DNA from 2 places in the Bacillus sp. JJ1127 genome. Region 2 is predicted to be linked to the other one. Evidence: riboswitches for the same ligand, from Rfam matches in the RefSeq annotation. Region 2 holds a riboswitch; the other holds the start of a gene.
The links. A riboswitch is a leader RNA that binds a small molecule or an ion and turns the genes downstream of it on or off. The one in region 2 is predicted to bind lysine.
Positions count from the first base shown of each region.

Region 1: linked by a shared signal. The riboswitch ahead of V7183_RS12635 (aspartate kinase) and the one ahead of V7183_RS01820 (amino acid permease) in region 2 are both predicted to bind lysine.

Region 1 covers NZ_JBALQK010000115.1:496-8,548, reverse strand. Annotated here, with positions in the region: gene cyoE (heme o synthase) at 1-480, shown strand, start outside; gene V7183_RS12645 (sensor histidine kinase) at 671-1,762, opposite strand; gene V7183_RS12640 (response regulator transcription factor) at 1,759-2,478, opposite strand; gene V7183_RS12635 (aspartate kinase) at 2,624-3,853, opposite strand; lysine riboswitch at 4,086-4,272, opposite strand; partial or broken gene V7183_RS12630 (NUDIX domain-containing protein) at 4,387-4,572, opposite strand; gene V7183_RS12625 (N-acetylmuramoyl-L-alanine amidase) at 4,798-6,039, shown strand; gene V7183_RS12620 (S-layer homology domain-containing protein) at 6,390-7,772, shown strand; gene V7183_RS12615 (hypothetical protein) at 7,821-8,053, opposite strand, start outside.
Region 2 covers NZ_JBALQK010000010.1:1,141-12,543, reverse strand. Annotated here, with positions in the region: gene V7183_RS01850 (amino acid ABC transporter ATP-binding protein) at 1-147, opposite strand, end outside; gene V7183_RS01845 (amino acid ABC transporter permease) at 179-877, opposite strand; gene V7183_RS01840 (amino acid ABC transporter substrate-binding protein) at 864-1,661, opposite strand; gene V7183_RS01835 (ABC transporter ATP-binding protein) at 2,092-4,092, opposite strand; gene V7183_RS01830 (ABC transporter ATP-binding protein) at 4,089-5,843, opposite strand; gene V7183_RS01825 (NADP-dependent glyceraldehyde-3-phosphate dehydrogenase) at 6,541-7,980, shown strand; lysine riboswitch at 8,567-8,748, shown strand; gene V7183_RS01820 (amino acid permease) at 8,900-10,324, shown strand; gene V7183_RS01815 (ABC transporter permease) at 10,665-11,403, shown strand, end outside.

The sequences.
Region 1 (8,053 bases), on a different contig from region 2:
AGAACAATTTACAATACAGAAATAGGAAGTATTTCAGGGGCAATGCCACCACTCATCGGCTGGGCTGCTATTTACCCAGATATAACGCATCCGGCTATTATTGGTCTTTTTATCATAATGGTTATTTGGCAAATGCCTCATTTCTATGCCATAGCTATTCGCAAACATAATGAGTATAAAGCTGCGAAGGTTCCGATGCTTCCAGTAGTCAAAGGTGTGAAAAGAACATATATACAAACGAATATTTATTTAATCATTTTAATTGGAATCAGTGTTCTTTTAGGCTCTTTAAGTGTTGGACTTATGTTGGTAGCGCTTCTTTTAAGTATTTTATGGCTTATTTTAAGTATTTTTGGTTATAAAAAAATGGATTCAGAGAAATGGGCAAAAGCATTGTTTATTTTTTCTCTTTTCCATATGACGATTTTATTTTCAACAATTATTATCTATTCCCTTATCGGTGTTTTTTTCGGAAGCTGAATATATGTAACGAATTAAGATTTTCAGAATGGTTTGATTTGTAAAAAACAAGAAAAAACCAATTTCTCGCGTATAAAAAAGAGAGATTGGTTTTTTTGCGTAGGAATAAATTTTGTTTATGTTTGTGCTGTTAAATAGAACAATAGTAATCGTTACTTGAATCAAACTGTATTTTTGTCGGCAATAAGTACTATAGAGTTGGAAGTGTAATATGGATCGTTGTCCCTTTCTCTACTTCACTGTCTACATGAATTGTTCCGCCATGCGCTGTTATAATTTTATGAGCGATTGCCATTCCTAGGCCGGTGCCTTCGCTTGAAACATTTGTAGTTGTCCCTCGGTAGTACTGTTTAAATAAATTTTGAACCGTCATTTCATCCATACCGGTGCCAGTATCTTCTATTATAATATGTATATCGTTCTCTAATGAGATAGTGGTATGAATTTTTGTTCCTTCATGGTTATGTAAAACAGCGTTTATAAATAAGTTTTGTAAAGAACGGTGGAGTAATTTTGTATCAATAGGAATCATTATTTTTGTTTCGTCTGACTGAAAGCTAAAATGATAATGTTCAGACCGTGGATCGTTTGTTATATCAGCTATTATTCTTCTTGTAAATTCAACAATGTTTATTTCTTCTGTTCTTAATGGGATCTGTGAATCTTGAAGACGAAAGGAGAGATTTAAGTCTTCAATTAATTCTTTCATATGGTCCCCTTTTTGCTGAATCTCTTGCAAGAATTTCTCTTTTTCTTCCTGACTCCACTCATGATCGGGTGATAACATAAGTGCACTGTATCCTGTAATATAAGTGAGCGGTGTTTTTAAATCGTGAGAGATTCCTGCCATCCATTCTCGTTTCATTTTTTCTAATTGCTCTCGTTCATTCTCTATTTCTCGTAATCTGTTTGTTAAATGTTCTATATTTAGAAAGACGTCTTTATATAAGCGATAAGGACCTTTTAATTTTCCAGTTTTTTTATTGTACATTTGTTTCGTACTTTCTGGCGCCACATAAGAACCTTCTGCTAGATGGTTAATCCATGAAATCATTCGAAATAAAGGTTTCCCTATATGCCATCCATATATAATAGCACCTAAAATAAGAGTGCATATAAACAGACTGAAAACGATAAGAGCTTCTGTGTCCTTGTTGTCTGTATTTATTCCAATAAGGGGCAATATAATTTCTATTAAGACTGCCATTACAATCCCCATAAAAAAAGTGCCGATAACTAAACTAAGAATGAAATGAAGGCCTAGTCGGAAACCGATTTTCATTTGGACAGCTCCTTAGTATGCGGGATAAATTTGTAGCCGATTCCTCTTAAATTAATGATATATTGAGGGGACCGTGGATCGACTTCTATTTTCTTGCGTAATTTAGAAATGTGCATAACTACTGTTTTATCATCACCCATAGAAGAGAGTCCCCATACTTGCTCATATAGCTGCTCAGCTGTAAAAATTCGATTTGGATGTGTACATAAGAAAGTAAGTAATTCTAGTTCTTTTGCTGTACAATGAACAGGTTTTTCGTGTACAGTCATACGTCCTTCGCTTGGATAGAGAGAAAAGGACTGGAAATGTAGATTTGAATTTTCTACTTGTTGGTTATCTAGCAGCATACGTTGTCTACGTAATTGTACGTTAATTCGAGCAGCTACTTCTAAAGGGTTAAAAGGCTTTGTTATGTAATCATCCCCGCCAATTCCGAGGCCTGTTAATTTATCTAAATCACTGGATCGTGCTGTTACAAATAAAATAGGAGTATTTGTATAGTTTCGAATTTGTCTACATAGTTCGAAACCATCTATGTCTGGTAGCATAACATCAAGTAAAATGATATCGAATGAATGATTTTTAATTAAGTTTAACGTCTCTGTACCGTTTATAGCGGTTGTTATATGAATGAAGTTTTCTTTCTTTAAGGTAAGTACCAACATATCTAATATGCCTTGTTCATCATCTATTAAAAGGATCTTTTCTGTTCTCATTATGTATCCGCCTTTACATGTTTTTCGTATCGTTTAGAAGTGATTTGGAAAATATTTCACATGTAATAGTGTAACATAATTGTATTTTGCTGGAGAAAAAATAAGAGCAAAGAAGATGTTCTTTGCTCTTATTTTTGTAATGAAATTAATTCATTTGTACCATAGGTTCAATTTTAGCCATAAATGATTGGTGAAGTGCTTCTACACCATCTACTAAGTGTAAGCGGTCGATTACAACAGATACTTTAATTTCAGATGTACTTACCATTTTAATATGAATATTTCCTTCTTTTAATGTAGAGAACATATTAGCAGCGACACCTGGATTAGATACCATGCCAGACCCTACGATAGATACTTTTGCTAGATGATTTTCGTATTCTACAGATTCATAGTGAAGTGCTTCTTGATTTTGTTCTAATACTTCTAATGTTTCTCTTAAATCATTGGAGTGAATAGAGAAGGATAGATGTACAGTTCCTTCATTTGTAATACTTTGAATAATAATGTCAACATTAATATGAGCAGTAGCTAATGTAGAGAAAACAGTTGAGAGCGATCCTTGTTCGAGTCCTTTAATTGTGACGCGTGTAATATTATCTTCAAATGCAATACCTTTTACCACCGATTGTTGTTCCATGTTACATTCTCCCCTTACAATTGTCCCATTTTCTTGTTTCATACTTGAGCGAACTTCTAACAATACGTTATGATTTTTTGCAAATTCAACAGCACGTGGGTGTAAGACACCAGCACCTAAATTTGCGAGTTCTAACATTTCATCATAAGAAATTTCATCTAATTTATAAGCGTCATTTACAACGCGTGGATCAGTTGTATAAACGCCTGTTACATCTGTGTAAATATCACATTTTTTTGCTTTCAGCGCAGCTGCTAATGCAACAGCAGTAGTATCAGAACCACCACGACCTAGGGTTGTAATTTCTTTTTCTTCACTTAAGCCTTGGAAACCAGCCACAATGACAATTGTTCCTTCTTGTAAATGGGATTGGATACGTTCTGTGTTAATATCAGTAATCCGTGCACTACTATGTACAGATTCTGTTGTAATACCAGCTTGCCAACCAGTTAGTGAAATAGCGTTGTACCCTTTTGTTTGCAGCGCAATTGTTAAGAGGGAAATCGTTACTTGTTCGCCAGTTGTTAAAAGCATATCCATTTCACGTCTACTTGGATTGTCAGTAATAGCGCTAGCGAGTGCAACGAGTTCATCTGTATTTTTGCCCATTGCAGAAACGACAGAGACAACGCTATGACCTCGCTCATATTCCTCGATAATTAAATCTGCTACATGTTGAATGCGCTGTATACTTCCGACAGAAGTACCACCAAATTTTTGAACAATCGTTTCCATTACAAATTCCTTCTTTCATCCATTTTTGTTAATAAATCAGGAAAGGTGTAAACATATATAGGAGAGTAATGTATAAATCCCCCAATATCCCTGTAGTTACCGGAAAGAAAAATAAAAAAACACCATCTCAAATAGATGAGGATGGTGCTGTTACAGGAAAAGGGAAACAGAAAAAGGAGCTAATAAAAAAACCGCCAAAAAAGGAATATCATAATAAGCATGATATCTCTTTTTTGTAGATAGCTCTTCATACATACACGTCTGTACATATGACAGTTCTGTTTCTATTCGAAAACAGCCCCAATTGATAAATACAGAGAAATTTATCAATTTCGGCAACACTTCCTTTTTTCTAAACTCATCGACATCTCTGTGTCTCCTTTAGAATACTTATAAGTGCTGCAACCTCTATCTCACGTTTTAGGCGAGAGTGTTTGATTTATGAAGTTGTTAGTAATATTTATTTCATAATAATTCAAAATTTTTCAGAAATCAAGTACGTTATTAAAATTTCGAAAATTAAAGTCTGTTTATTTCTCTTTTACTTCTCTAGCTGCAGCTTGAACAATACTTTCTGGAAATTCTACCTTTCCGCCAGGGGCTAAATATCCTGGAAATCCTAAATGATCAGGACGCTTTATTAACAAGACTTTGTCATCATTTTGAATCATGCACATAGTGTACATTCGATGTTCTATTTTTTTCCGTTTTGTCGACATAATGATTAATCCCCCTTTGTTCTTTTGTAAAATAATATAATAAACTGTATTTTTCAAGGAGAAATTTGTGTGAATTTTCTAGAAATAAGGTTATGCTCAAGAAAGATTTTATACTAAAAAATACAAAATTAATACAAAAAAATCCATATTTTGATTGACTGTAAAAAATTTCGAAATTATACTTATTTTATTAAAAATATTATCCTTGAGAGGGGAACATATTCTATGAAATATAGAATCATCGCAGCAGGTATTCTAGCAGCTAGTTTATTATCTTACTCATCTAGTAGTTTTGCTCAAACAAAAACATTCCCAGACGTAGAAAACCATTGGTCTAAAGAGTCTGTGAACTACTTAGTAGGAAAAGGTGCTATCGCAGGTAACCCTGACGGTACATTCACTCCTGACAGAGAAGTAACTCGTGGGGAAGCAGCTACAATGATGGCAAAAATCTTAAACTTAAAGATTGAAGATGGGGCGAAACCAACTTATAAAGATGCTCAAAATCATTGGGCTACAAAATATATTGCAGCTGTAGAAAAAGCGGGTGTAATCAAAGGTAAAGGAGACGGTACCTTTGACCCGGATGGTAAAATTGATCGTGCTTCAATCGCATCTATGCTTGTAGGAGCATACCGATTTGATACAAAAGTAAGTGGAACAGTAGAAACAAAATTCGCAGACTTAAACGATCACTGGGGGAAAGAGAAAGCTAATATTCTAGTTGCTCTAGGAATCTCTAAAGGTACTACAAGTACGACTTGGGAACCAACAAAAACTGTAACGAGAGCAGAAGCAGCGCAATTTATTGCAAAAGCTGATTCATTTCAGGTTCAAGATCCTTTAGAAGGAAAAGTAATTATTATTGATCCTGGTCATGGTGGCAAAGATCCGGGGAAAGATACTCAAGGGCTATCTGAGAGTAATATTGTGTTAGATACGTCTAAACGATTACAACAATTATTAGAGAAAAATACGCCATTCAATGCTTTATTAACACGTGATACAGATATCCGACTAGGGGATGACCAAAAAAGCGATCTTGAAAATCGTGTGAAATTTGCAAAAGAACACGACGGAGATATTTTTGTTAGTATTCATGCGAATGCTTCTCAGGAACACAATGGATATGGAACAGAAACATTTTATTATAAAGAATCAAAAACAGGTGAATTAACTGAGCGTGAAAAAGAAAGTCGTATGTTAGCAGAAAAAATACAAAAGCGTTTAGTTGAAGCACTTCATACAAGGGATCGCAAGGTGCAAGAAAAAGATCTTTATGTAACTAGAGAAAATGAAATGCCAGCAGTGCTAACTGAACTTGCCTTTTTAGATAATAGCGCAGATTATGAAAAGCTAGCTACTGAATCCGGAAGACAAATTGCAGCGGAAGCAATTTATGCAGGGATTTTAGATTATTATGAATGGAAAAATTATGACGTATCTAAATACCGACTAGCAAAATAATTGTTTTATATTTGAGCACATCAGCTTTTAATAGGATGTGCTTTTCGTTTGAGAGTTATATAGTTTTTAATCAAAATAGAAAAATATATCGTTTTATATTGATTTTAAATAAATCTAGGACTAGATTAGTTTATTTTTATAACGTATACTTTTATCGTTGACTAATTTATCTCGTTATTTGTAGATTGTAATCATTTCTCTTAATAAGAAATCACCAGTTTATTAGAGGGAATGAAAGTTTTACTTCATTTGAGAGTGTGTTAGTTTAATAGGTGAAATGTTAAAATTTTATAAAAAAAAGGAGGCCAGTTAACACGGGACGAGCAAGTACATAACGTGTTAAAAATACGATGAAAAAAGTAATTTCTAATGTTTTAGCAATGACAATTGCATTGCAAGTTGTAATGGTTCCATCCACTTCGTTTGCGGCTGAAAATGAATTTCCAGATGTGCCCAAAGGCCATTGGGCATATGAAGCAATCACTGATTTAACAAATAAAAAGGTTATTGCAGGATATGACAACGGTAAATTTGGGCTAGGGGATAAGGTAACACGTGAACAAGTAGCTGCACTTGTTTATCGAGCACTTAAGATAGAAGCTAAAGAAGGATATAAAAACCCATATCATGATGTTAGTGCGAGTACAACGATGTTTCCAAATGAGATTCTAGCTTTAACAGAGATGGGAATCTTTACAGGGGATGAAAAGGGAAACTTTAGACCGAAGGATTCGTTAACTCGTGCTGAAATGGCAGTAATTTTACAGAAAGCTTATCATTTAAAAGTAAAGGCTAACCATACATTTAATGACGTAGATCCAAAAGCATGGTCATGGGCACAAGATGCGATTAGTGCTCTCCAGTCTAATGGTATGGCAGATGGAAATGGGACAGGTACATTTAACCCGTCTGGAATTGTAACACGTGAAGAATATGCACAATTTTTATTTAATGCTCAACAATCTTATTTAAATTTAGATTTAACATTGGTTTCTAATGTTACAGCGCAAGAGATTGATAATTTTATTAAGAAATCTCGTTCTGATAGCCCGCTAATTGGTCATGGACAAGACTTCATTGCAGCTCAAAATGAACATGGTGTAAATGCTCTTTACTTGGCAGCACATGCAATTTTAGAGTCTGGATATGGAAGATCAGAAATCTCGTATCGTAAACATAATTTATTTGGATTACGAGCATATGATCGAGATCCGTTCTATCATGCGAAATATTTGCCAACATATCGTGATAGTATCTCATATAATGCCAACTATGTAAGAGAACGCTATTTAGAGAAAGATGGAATGTATTTTAATGGACCAACATTAGTTGGGATGAATGTGAAGTACGCATCTGATCCAGAATGGGCTGGAAAAATTGCTGGTCTTATGGAGCGAATTAAACCGTTTAACAGAAATGATTATCGAAATGCAAATAGATTACCAAAAAACCCTAATACATTAGATGTTGAAGCGTTAGGAAATGAAATTCCATATAACGATCTAGGGAATAAAGAAGTAACTGTTCAATCGGCAGGAAAGTATTATCAGGTACCATATCCGTACGACTTGCAAATTAAGAGTGTACCGAACGTTACACAAAACGAAGTTGGACAATTAGAGAGTGGATCAACAGTAACTGTTTATCGTGAAGATCCAAATGGATGGGTAGAGTTCTCTGTGAAAGACAATCCAGAAAAATATTGGACATTAAAGAGCAATTTAAACATGTAATGTTATAAAACGAAGAAAAGGTGTTTTCCGTGTGGGAAAACACCTTTTCTACATTTCATGGAATACAAATGTTTGCTTCATTTTTTTTCCTTCATTCTCTGGATGCCCGTTATAACTAAATTCTTTCTCTTCCCAAGTAATGACGACTTCAAATGTATTGGCATTAGCGTATAGAGGGAAAATCATGTGTTCAAAACTTGTATGGCTTTTTGAAATATTCATATCTGAGTTACTGGAAGGTTTAAATGTCGCTTGCGATGCTGGATTATTATGAAGTACCT
Region 2 (11,403 bases):
TACATTTAAGCAACGTAGAAATGTCGTTTTACCAGATCCAGACGGTCCAATAATAACAACAACTTCGCCTTTCTCAACCGATAAATCTATATGTTTTAGTACGGTATTATCTCCGAAACTCTTTTGTAAATGTTGAATTGAAATCATAAAAACAAAAACTCCTTTTATGAAAGGATTATTATTTTAGAGTATAACGTTCTGAACGTTTTTCTAATATTTGCTGCACAATAGATAATAAGAAACAAATCACCCAGTAAATAAGGCCTGCTTCAAAATAAACAATTAAGAATTCATAGTTCATTGCTGCGATTTCCTGCGCTTTTCGGAACATCTCCGTTACTAAAATTAACGATGCTAATGAAGTATCCTTCACTAAACTAATAAATGTATTGGAAAGCGGCGGAATTGATACGCGTGTTGCTTGTGGTAAAATGATGCGTTTTAACGCTTGCGGATATGTCATTCCAATTGTATACGCTGCTTCCCATTGCCCTTTCGGAATAGATAAAATGGATGCGCGAATAATTTCAGATGCATATGCACCAACATTTAATGAAAATCCAATAATAGCTGCTGTATATGGGTCAATCTCAATTTTTAGAGTTGGAAGCCCATAGAAAATAATAAACAATTGTACAAGAAGTGGTGTTCCGCGAATAATAGATACATAGATACGAGCGATCCATTGTAAAACGCGACTACTTGAAATACGCGCTAGCGCCGTCAATGTCGCTAATATAAGGCCGATTGCAAATGTGATAAGCGTTAATGGAATCGTTGCGAACAGAGCACCCTCCAAGAGAGGCTTGAAGGATGTCTGCATAATATCTCCCCATGTAGATAATCGATCTGCAATAAGTGCACTACTTAGATACATCTTCACCGAACCATTTTTTCGCTATTTTGTCATACGTACCATCTTTTTTCATATCTTCTAACGCTTTATCTACTTCTTGTACTAACTTATCGCTTCCTTTACGGAATAAGAACCCACTTTGTGATGCCTCTTTTTCTGTAGCTGCAATTTTAATGTTTACATCTTTTTTCGTTTGTAAATAGTTTAATACTGATAATTTGTCATTAATTGTGAAATCAACGCGTCCTGTACTAATTAATTCCACTGCTTGACTAAAGCCTTCTACTCCTTTAATCTCCGCACCATTTTTCTTTGCAAGGTCAGCATAGTTACTTGTTAAAGACTGCGCTGCTGTTAAACCTTTTACATCAGTAAAGGTAGCTGGCTTATCTTTATCCTTTGCAACGACAAGAGCTGCCGAAGAAGAAATATACGGTTTAGAGAAATCATATTTCTTTTGACGATCTTCACGAATTCCAACTTCATTTGCAACCATATCAAAACGGTTTGCATCTAGTCCAGCAAGTAAGCTATCCCATTGCGTTTCTTTAAATACTGGTTTCACGCCTAGACGTTTTGCAACTTCTTCTGTTAACTCAACGTCAAATCCAGTTAATTTTCCACTTCCATCGTGGAATGTAAACGGCGGGTATGTACCTTCTGTACCAACAACGATTTCACCGCTTTGTTTTATTTTTTGTAATGCATCTTGACTAGCTGTATCTTTTTTTTCTGCTTTACCACAGCCTGCTACAATACCAACTGTTAATGTAGCTACTGCAAGCACTGAAAATAATTTCTTCATCATGTTACTCCTCCAAGTATTCTGATAGGAATTTAAGAACTATATTGATTGTATGCAATCTCGGACAATTTTTCAATGAAAATGTTCGTCATTAGTGTATCCTTTTTCTTCATAATCAAACAGGATGATACAAAATCATTACGTACAAAAAATAAGTAGCATTTTTTAATATAGCACTTATGAAGGAAAAGGTAAAACAATACTTCTTGTCTGTAGTAAAAAAGAACTTGCTGCCTTAGCAAGTTCTTTCAAGAATCTAATACACAATACCCAATCATCGTACACAATAATAAAAAGAAAGTAATATTAAACGTCACTGATAATTCTTCCATCCCTATTCCCCCTTTCCTCCAACATATCATATGGACAAGGAAAGGGATGGGAGCATTTGTAAACATTACTTTAAAATTTTCTGAACATTCTATGAATATTAAGCACTTTGGCTTCCTTCCATCTGCGTTTTATACATGTCATAATAGCGTCCCTTTTTCCTCATTAATTCATCATGAGACCCTTTTTCAAGAATCGTACCTCGGTCGAGTACAATAATTTGATCTGCACTCTTAATTGTTGAAAGACGATGGGCAATAATAAACGTTGTTCTTCCTTTCTTCACAACTTCTAATGCCCCCTGAATCATCGCTTCTGTCTCGGTATCAATACTTGAAGTCGCTTCATCTAAAATTAAAATGGCCGGATCAAACGCTAACGCGCGTGCAAATGATATGAGCTGACGCTCTCCTGTTGAAAGTGTGCTTCCCTTTTCTGTAATTTCTTCATTTATATTGTTCGCAAAGCGCTCAGCCCCTACATCATGCAGCGCTTTTATAATTTTAGCTTTTGAAATGTTTGGATTTTCTAAACTTACATTTGAGGCAACTGTCCCGCTAAATAAAAATGGATCCTGCAAGACAATTCCCATATGCTCACGAATTGCCTGCTTTGGAATATGCTTTACATCATGCCCGTCAATCGTAAGTCTTCCTTTTTGAAACTCGTAAAACTGAAAAAGCACATTCATAATCGAACTTTTTCCAGATCCAGTATGACCAACGAGTGCAACTGTCTCCCCTGTTTTCGCCTCAAAAGAAATATTTTTTAATACTTCGTCTTTTCCGTTATAAGAGAATGAAACATTATCAAACCGAACATTCCCGCTAAGACGTGGTATACGCTCTTCTTGCAATGCCTCTCCCTTTTCATCTAGCAATTCAAATACACGCTCTGATGCAACTCGCGCTTGTTCTAAATTTGCTAGTTGGTTCACCATGTTCGTAATAGGCGAAAAGAGCCTTGTTAAATAATCGACAAAAGCATACAGTACCCCTAAAGAAATAAAGCCTGCGCCGCTTAATGAAGCACCGCCAAAATACCAAATCACTCCTGTAAAAGCAATGTTTCGTAAGACCCCTACTAAATTATGCGATGTTGCCGAATTTAAATTTAAAATCTTATTTTGATATTTAAAGTAATCTCCGTTTAATTCCTCAAATTCTCGCTTTGTTTCACGTTCTTGACGAAACGCCTGAATAATTGGCATCCCTTGAATGGATTCATTTACTGTTCCATTAATATCTGATAAACGAGAACGCATTTTATGATTGTATCCGGAAGCATATTTCCTATATAAAATAGCCCAAACGATTAAAATTGGTATAATAAGCAAACAAAACAATGCTAATTTCACATCGAGTAAAAATAAAGCAACAAAAATCCCAATAATATAAATGAAACTAGAGGCAAATGTTGCAAGCACCGTGACGTATAAATCACGAATTGCCTCTGTATCATTCGTTACTCGCGATACAATTTTCCCCGCTGGCAAATGGTCAAAGTAACGAATCGGCAATGTTTGAATATGAGAGAAAACATCTTCACGCATAATTTGAATAATTTTATTCGATGCTTTCTGTAAGAAAAACTGCTTTCCATATGCAAATAAAGATACGACTACTAATAACGCAAAATAACCTCCGCCAAGCAGTAGTAATCGTTTTATTTCCGGCTTATAAAATGCATATATTTCTTGCGTTGTTAACCGCTTCGCTTTATACACTTGCGCAGCTTTCCCGCCTTGAATTGTAATCATATCTCCCTTTACAGAACGCGTTCCTTCAAGATTGATTTTATGAGGCACAAAGTAATATTGGAAGCCAGCTTGAATAACCCGAACTTCTTTCCCCTTTGTCTCTCCTTTTTCAAAGCGATCGCTTCGCTTATACCAAGTGCCGTTATACTTAACAGCATCTTCTCCTTCCGCCGTTTCATACCAAGGTTTCTCTATTCCAACAATATGATCATCTATCATCGTTTTCGCTACAAATGGACCTGCCAGTTCTGCAATAACGAAAATAAATAGCATAGCAAGTGCTGTAAAGATCGGCCCTTTTACCTTCATTGCATATTGAAATAATCTTTTTGGGGTGCTCATACGTTCACCTCACCTTCTACATTTTCACCTTGCTGTCTTTCAAACTGCTCTCTATACCAGCCTGCATTTTGAACAAGTTCTTCATGTGTTCCTTCTTCGATAACCTCACCGTTATCCATAACAAGAATCCAGTCCGCATGTTGTACGGCTGATAAGCGGTGCGTTGTTATAATTGTTGTTTTTCCGCTTCTTTCCGTGCGGATATTTTCAATAATCGCTGCTTCAGTACGAGCATCAACGGCCGATAAAGAGTCATCTAAAATTAAAATTTCTGGATTTTGAATGACAGCTCTTGCGATTGAAATACGTTGTTTTTGTCCACCAGATAAGGAAACACCCTTTTCTCCAACAAGCGTCTCTAATCCATCTGGCAAAAACTCTAGATCCTTTTTGAACGCCGCAATTTCAATTGCCTTTTGAAGCTCTTCTTCACTTGCCTCTCTATTTCCAAATAGAATATTTTCCTTTGCTGTCTTTGAAAATAAAATATGTTCTTGTGGTACATATCCAATCCAGCTTAGTACGTTTTCAGCCGGAATTTTATCTAGCGCAACATCGGAAACTGTAATCTCTCCTTCTCCAAGTGGATACTGGCGAAGAAGTTGACGAACAAGGGTTGTTTTCCCGCTTCCTGTTTTTCCAACAATCCCAAGCGTCTCTCCTTGCTTTAATGAAAAAGAAACATTTTTTAAATTTGACTCAGCGGATCCAGGATATGCAAAAGAAACATCATCAAAATCAATATATTCCGGTTTCTGTACAGGCTTTGGCTGTTTCGCATTTTTCACATCTGGTTCATAAGCCAGCGTTTCATTTACACGATCTAGTGAAGCATTTCCGCGCTGCATTACATTGATTAATTCACCAATTGCAAACATCGGCCAAATCATCATTCCTAAATATACGTTAAAGGAAACAAGCTCTCCTAGCGTAATTTTTGATTGGAATACAAGAAAAGCTCCATACACTAAGCCAATTAAATAACTAAGGCCAACAAGCATTTTAACTGTCGGTTGAAATAATGCATCGATTCTTGCTACTTTCATATTTTTCTCGTATACATCATCTCCCAAATGATGAAACCTTGCTTCATCGGCGTTCTCTTGTACATACGCCCGAATTACACGTACGCCAGCAATCGATTCAAGTACTTTATCGTTCATATCTCCGAAAGCATCTTGCGCAACCGTAAATCTTTCATGTAACTTCTTCCCATATATATTCATCGCATACGCCATAATCGGCAGCGGGATAAGCGCAGCAAATGTAAGTTGCCAACTAATTGAAAAACCCATCATACAAACAATGGTGAGCATGTATAAACTGGAATCAACTAATGTCAAAATTCCAAAACCAGCAGTCATAGCAATCGCTTTTAAATCATTTGTCGCTCTTGCCATTAAATCGCCCGTACGATTTTTATGATAAAAGGTCGGTGTCATCTTAAGTAAGTGCCCCATAAACTTTGAACGCATTGTTTTTTCAAGTACAAATGCACCGCCGAATAATTGACGCTGCCATATAAAGGTGAGCACATATCCGCCTATTGTTGCCCCAAATAAAATCCAAATATATTGTATAATTACTCCGCTTGTTAAAGATCCAGTTTTAATACGATCAATTGTTAAGCCTAGTACTTTCGGAGGGACTATTTCAATTATATTTACAATTAAGAGTGCTCCAATTGCGATACTATACCTTTTCCAATGTTCTTTAAAAAACCATGTTAACTTTTGTAATACTGAAAACAATATAACCTCTCCCTTCTCGTTCTCGTTTGACTCCCATTTCTTTATCCGCTATCTAAAGTCATCTCGTTTACATTTCGAAAACCATACAATTTCATCACATTTTTCCACCTTCCAAAGTTTTTTATTGAAACCATACAAAGTATGGAAACAAGCAAAGATAGAGACAAAAAAACGCATACCGCCGCTTGACGATATGCGAAAAACGCATAAAAGCGTACGTTACGATATACGCAACGTACGCTTTTTGTAAGACAAAAAGAGTCTACCTCTCCGTACGGGTTGCGTAATGATATGAATGTTTTTCACCGTATAACACAGCTGAATCCATCATATTTACGATTACAATCATCACGCGCACCCCCTTCATTTATTTTCCATTTTTAATTTTATAACTTTATAGACTTTTCTGTCAATTGTTTTTTCATTATTGTATGAAATAAACTTTTATCACAAAAAATGAAAGAGATACAATCAAGTTGCAATACACTAATCTAACCTAAAAAATTGTCTATTGATACGATGCGAATTACCCTATATTTCACTTGTAAATACGGTTAACCATCGTAAGAAAGGGCATACAAAATAAAAATCATATGAGAAATCATTGTCATAAAAATTTCATTTGAAAAATATTTTCGAACGCCCTACAATCACCATATACTCACTCTTACAAGTTGCTATTTTGGGAGGACAAATCATGACAACTAGCAATACGTACAAATTTTATTTAAACGGAGAATGGAGAGAAAGCTCTTCTGGACAAACAATCGATATTCCATCCCCGTATTTACATGAAGTAATTGGTCAAGTCCAAGCAATTACTCGCGAAGAAGTAGATGAGGCAATTGCATCTGCAAAAGACGCTCAAACATCATGGGCTGAATTGTCTCTTCAAGATCGCGCAAAATATTTATATACATGGGCTGATGAGCTTGTAAATATGCAAGATGAAATTGCTGATATTATTATGAAAGAAGTCGGTAAAGGTTATAAAGATGCGAAAAAAGAAGTTGTTCGTACAGCGGATTTAATCCGTTACACTGTAGATGAAGCACTTCATATGCACGGTGAAAGCATGATGGGCGATAGCTTCCCTGGCGGATCTAAATCCAAACTTGCGATTATTCAACGCGCACCACTTGGTGTCATTTTAGCAATTGCACCATTTAACTACCCTGTAAACTTATCTGCTGCAAAACTTGCACCAGCTCTTATTATGGGTAACGCTGTTATCTTCAAACCAGCAACACAAGGCGCAATTAGTGGTATTAAAATGGTGGAAGCACTTCATAAAGCAGGACTTCCGAAAGGACTTGTAAACGTAGCAACAGGACGCGGTTCTGTAATTGGTGACTACTTAGTAGAGCATTCTGGCATCAATATGGTATCGTTCACAGGTGGTACACATACAGGTACTCACTTAGCGAAAAAAGCAGCTATGATCCCGCTTGTATTAGAACTTGGCGGTAAAGACCCTGGTATCGTTTGTGAAGATGCCGATTTACAAGAAGCTGCCAAACATATCGTGAGCGGTGCATTCTCATACTCTGGTCAACGTTGTACAGCAATTAAGCGCGTGCTTGTACATGAAAATGTAGCGGACGAACTTGTTAGCTTACTAAAAGATCAAGTGGCTGCACTATCTGTTGGTTCTCCAGAACAAGACAGCACAATCGTCCCATTAATCGACGATAAATCTGCTGATTTCGTTCAAGGATTAATTGATGATGCGGCAGAAAAAGGTGCGACAATTGTAATTGGTAACAAGCGTGAGCGCAACTTAATTTACCCAACATTAATCGACCACGTAACAGAAGAAATGAAAGTTGCTTGGGAAGAGCCATTCGGTCCAATCCTTCCAATCATCCGTATTTCTTCTGACGAAGAGGCGATTGAAATTGCGAATAAGTCAGAGTTCGGTCTGCAAGCAAGTGTCTTCACAAAAGATATTAATAAAGCATTTGCAATTGCTAACAAAATTGACACTGGTTCTGTTCAAATTAACGGACGTACAGAACGCGGCCCAGACCACTTCCCATTCATCGGTGTAAAAGGTTCTGGTCTGGGAGCACAAGGTATTCGTAAGAGCCTTGAATCTATGACACGTGAAAAAGTAACTGTATTAAACTTAATGTAACATTTTAGAAGCTAATCTACAGCTGTAGATTAGCTTCTATACAAATTGAGAAAACAGGCAAAAACCATTCTTTTTAGGTGGGAAGTGAGTATCCGGCCATGGATAGAAATGGTCAGTGCCTTTTTTGGCCCCATGCCAAGTAAGAACAAAAAGAGAAAGCAAGTGGAGATTTTCTTTTATTTTCATAGCCACGATTTAGGTGCTTGAAAATAAAGTTGGATATATATTCTTGCATTCACCTATTCACTTATCTCATATGCTTCAGGACTACTATTCATTAACCAATCCATTACATGATCAAAACGTTATCGTTTTACCAATGCCACTTTCACCTTCCAAACAAATTAACGTCATCTCGCACCTCCGTATACTTAACAATACTTCACTTTTTTATTAAATACGATTTCACTATTCCGTCTCATTAGTTTCACACACAGATGAACAGACCCTATTTCTAAAAAACCATTCTTCTTTTAATGACAAATTGTTCACCATAATCTGATTATTACTATATCCATTGACGTATAAAAACACATTTGTTACCCTTAGGTATGTTAATTTAATATATAAATCCTCATTCGTATCTCGGTGAGGTAGAGGTTGCAATCATTAAGAGTATCATTTCAGGAGATGTAGTGGCATCGATGAATGAATGGGAAAGGAATGGTTGCCGAAGTAAGAACTGTCCACTGTACATTCTTGCTGGGTCTGTATTGAATAAGTGCAGAACTGTCACAAACAACTTGTTTGTGGAGAGCTATCGAGAGGTATGTCGTGGGTTTCCTATAAGATAGAAAGCACGTAGCGACAATTACACGTGCTTTTTTTGTTTTGTATGGAGTTTCCCATTCTTCCCTTGTTGGAAGACATACATATCTCCTCGCTTGACTTGGTTATACTAACTTTGGAGGTATTTTCTATGCAACAAAAAAAATGGGGCTTTTGGGTACTAACAGCATTTGTTGTCGGCAATATGGTTGGCGCTGGTATTTTCATGGTGCCAAGCACATTAGCACAAACAGCTAGCCCTCTTGGTGTTACTTTAGCTTGGTTAACAACAGGATTCGGTGTTTTAATGCTAGCTCTTGTTTTCGGTAATTTAGCAATTCGTCGTCCTGATTTAACAACAGGACCACAAAGTCATGCATATGCTTTATTTTCATCACCAAAAAAGAAAAAAATGGCTGGATTCAGTATGGTTTGGGGCTACTGGGTCGCAAACTGGGCCAGTAATGTTGCCATTATTACATCTTTTGCAGGTTACTTATCACTCTTCTTCCCAATCATGAAAGATACACGTCTCTTATTTTCAATCGGCTCTTTCAATGTGGAAGTGGGAAAATTGATTACATTCTCTATCTGTTCTTGCTTACTATGGGGAACACATATGATTTTAACAAATGGTGTAAACGGAGCTGGAAAATTAAACTTCCTGGCAACAACAACGAAAGTAACTGGATTCCTTCTATTTATTGTTGTTACTTTGTTTGCATTTCAAGCTTCAAAATTTGGACAATGGTACACACCAATCATTGATAAAGAAGGCGTATCACACGGACTGCTTTCACAAATAAATTTAGCTGCCCTTACAACACTTTGGGCATTTATCGGTATTGAATCAGCCGTTCTTTTATCAAACCGTGCTAAATCTCCAAAAACGGTAAAACATGCAACTGTAGCAGGTTTATTCATAACAGTTGGAATTTATTTAGGAATTACGATTTTAACAATGGGTGTTCTTCACATTGATAAATTACAAGCTTCGGAACGTCCGTTAGCTGATGCATTAAATGCCGCAATGGGTCATGGCGGCGGGAAATTAATGGCACTCCTTGCTCTTACTTCCCTATTCGGCTCAATCTTAGGCTGGATTTTACTTAGTTCAGAAGTACCATATCAAGCAGCAAAAGAAGGCTTCTTCCCTTCCTTCTTTGCAAAAACAAACAAAAAGGGAAGTCCGATTCATTCACTAAGACTGACAAACATTATGTCACAAGTATTCTTGTTCTCAACGCTATCTGGAACAATTGCTGAAGCCTATACATTCGTGATTACTGTATCAACGTTAGCTTATTTAATTCCATATCTTGTCTCACCAATCTTCCAATTAAAACTCGTCGTAACTGGTGAAACGTATGAAAATGAACGTGGTTCAAGAATTATGGATGGAACGATTGCAGTCATTGCAATTTGCTATTCACTGTGGGTGATTAAAACTGGGGCGTCTGATTTAAAAACATTCCTTCTTGGGATTGGGTTATTTGTAATCGGCTTTGCCTTCTATCCATTAATGAATCGTGATCAGAAAAAAAATAACAAAAATAAAAACGGGCAAGTTGCTTAAAGCAATTTGCTCGTTTTTATTTAAATCCAAATTCAAAAACTGACTAAAACCCTTTCTTTTTAGATGGGAGAGAGAATCCGGCCGTGCATAGAAGCGATCAGATCCTTTTTCTGCTCCATGCCAAGTGAAAACAAAGGGAGAAAAAGAGAGGAAGTCTTCTTTTGTTTTCGAAGCAACAACTTGTATGCTGAAAAATATTTATGTATACATACCAATTCAAAAATTAACTAAACTCTTGTTTTTTAAGCGGAGGATGAAAAAACTCCACTGATTAAAGTTTCACTTTATATATTTTGGTATAAACGAGAAACCTTTATAATGGAAAATAGAGGTGAAAAACATGTCAATTGAAACACTATGGAACGCCCGTTTTCAAAAACATCTTCAAAACGTTATCATGTACTTTGCGCGCATGATTAGCGGTCTACTATACAGTTTTATCTTTATCTCCTGTATTGGTGCATATTATTACGCAAAGTTTCTTAAAACAGCTCCTTCTAAAGGAATCTCATTATTCATCATTACAGCTCTGCTTACAATCATTATCACGAGATGCCGAGTTCGTACGTTTATTCAAAAGCCGGATGCTGTGTATTTACTAGCACTGGAAGAGAAATTAGCGTCATACTTTAAACAGTCTCTTCTATATAATTATGTCATTCAGCTTTTTCCATTGCTATTCATGTTTCTAATTCTCACACCGCTAGCAATGCAAACGTTGCATACAAACATTCCTTTTTTATGTACAATCTTTTTTATACTCATGCTCATCAAAGGCTGGAATATATACATACATTGGATATGGCGTGATCAACATAACGGCCAACTCTGGTTTATCGTTCGATTAACTTGTAATACTCTTATTATTTACATGCTCTTTCAGTCCGTATCCATCGTTCTATTAGGTGCAATGCTATTACTCCTTACTTTTATACTTATGTATACAATAAAACAACCAACAAAACGAATTGGATGGGAATATATCATTCAGCAAGAAGAAAAAATGGACATGCACTTTTACCAATTTGCAAACTTTTTCACCGATGTCCCGCAGCTAAAAAAACAAGTAAAACAAAGAA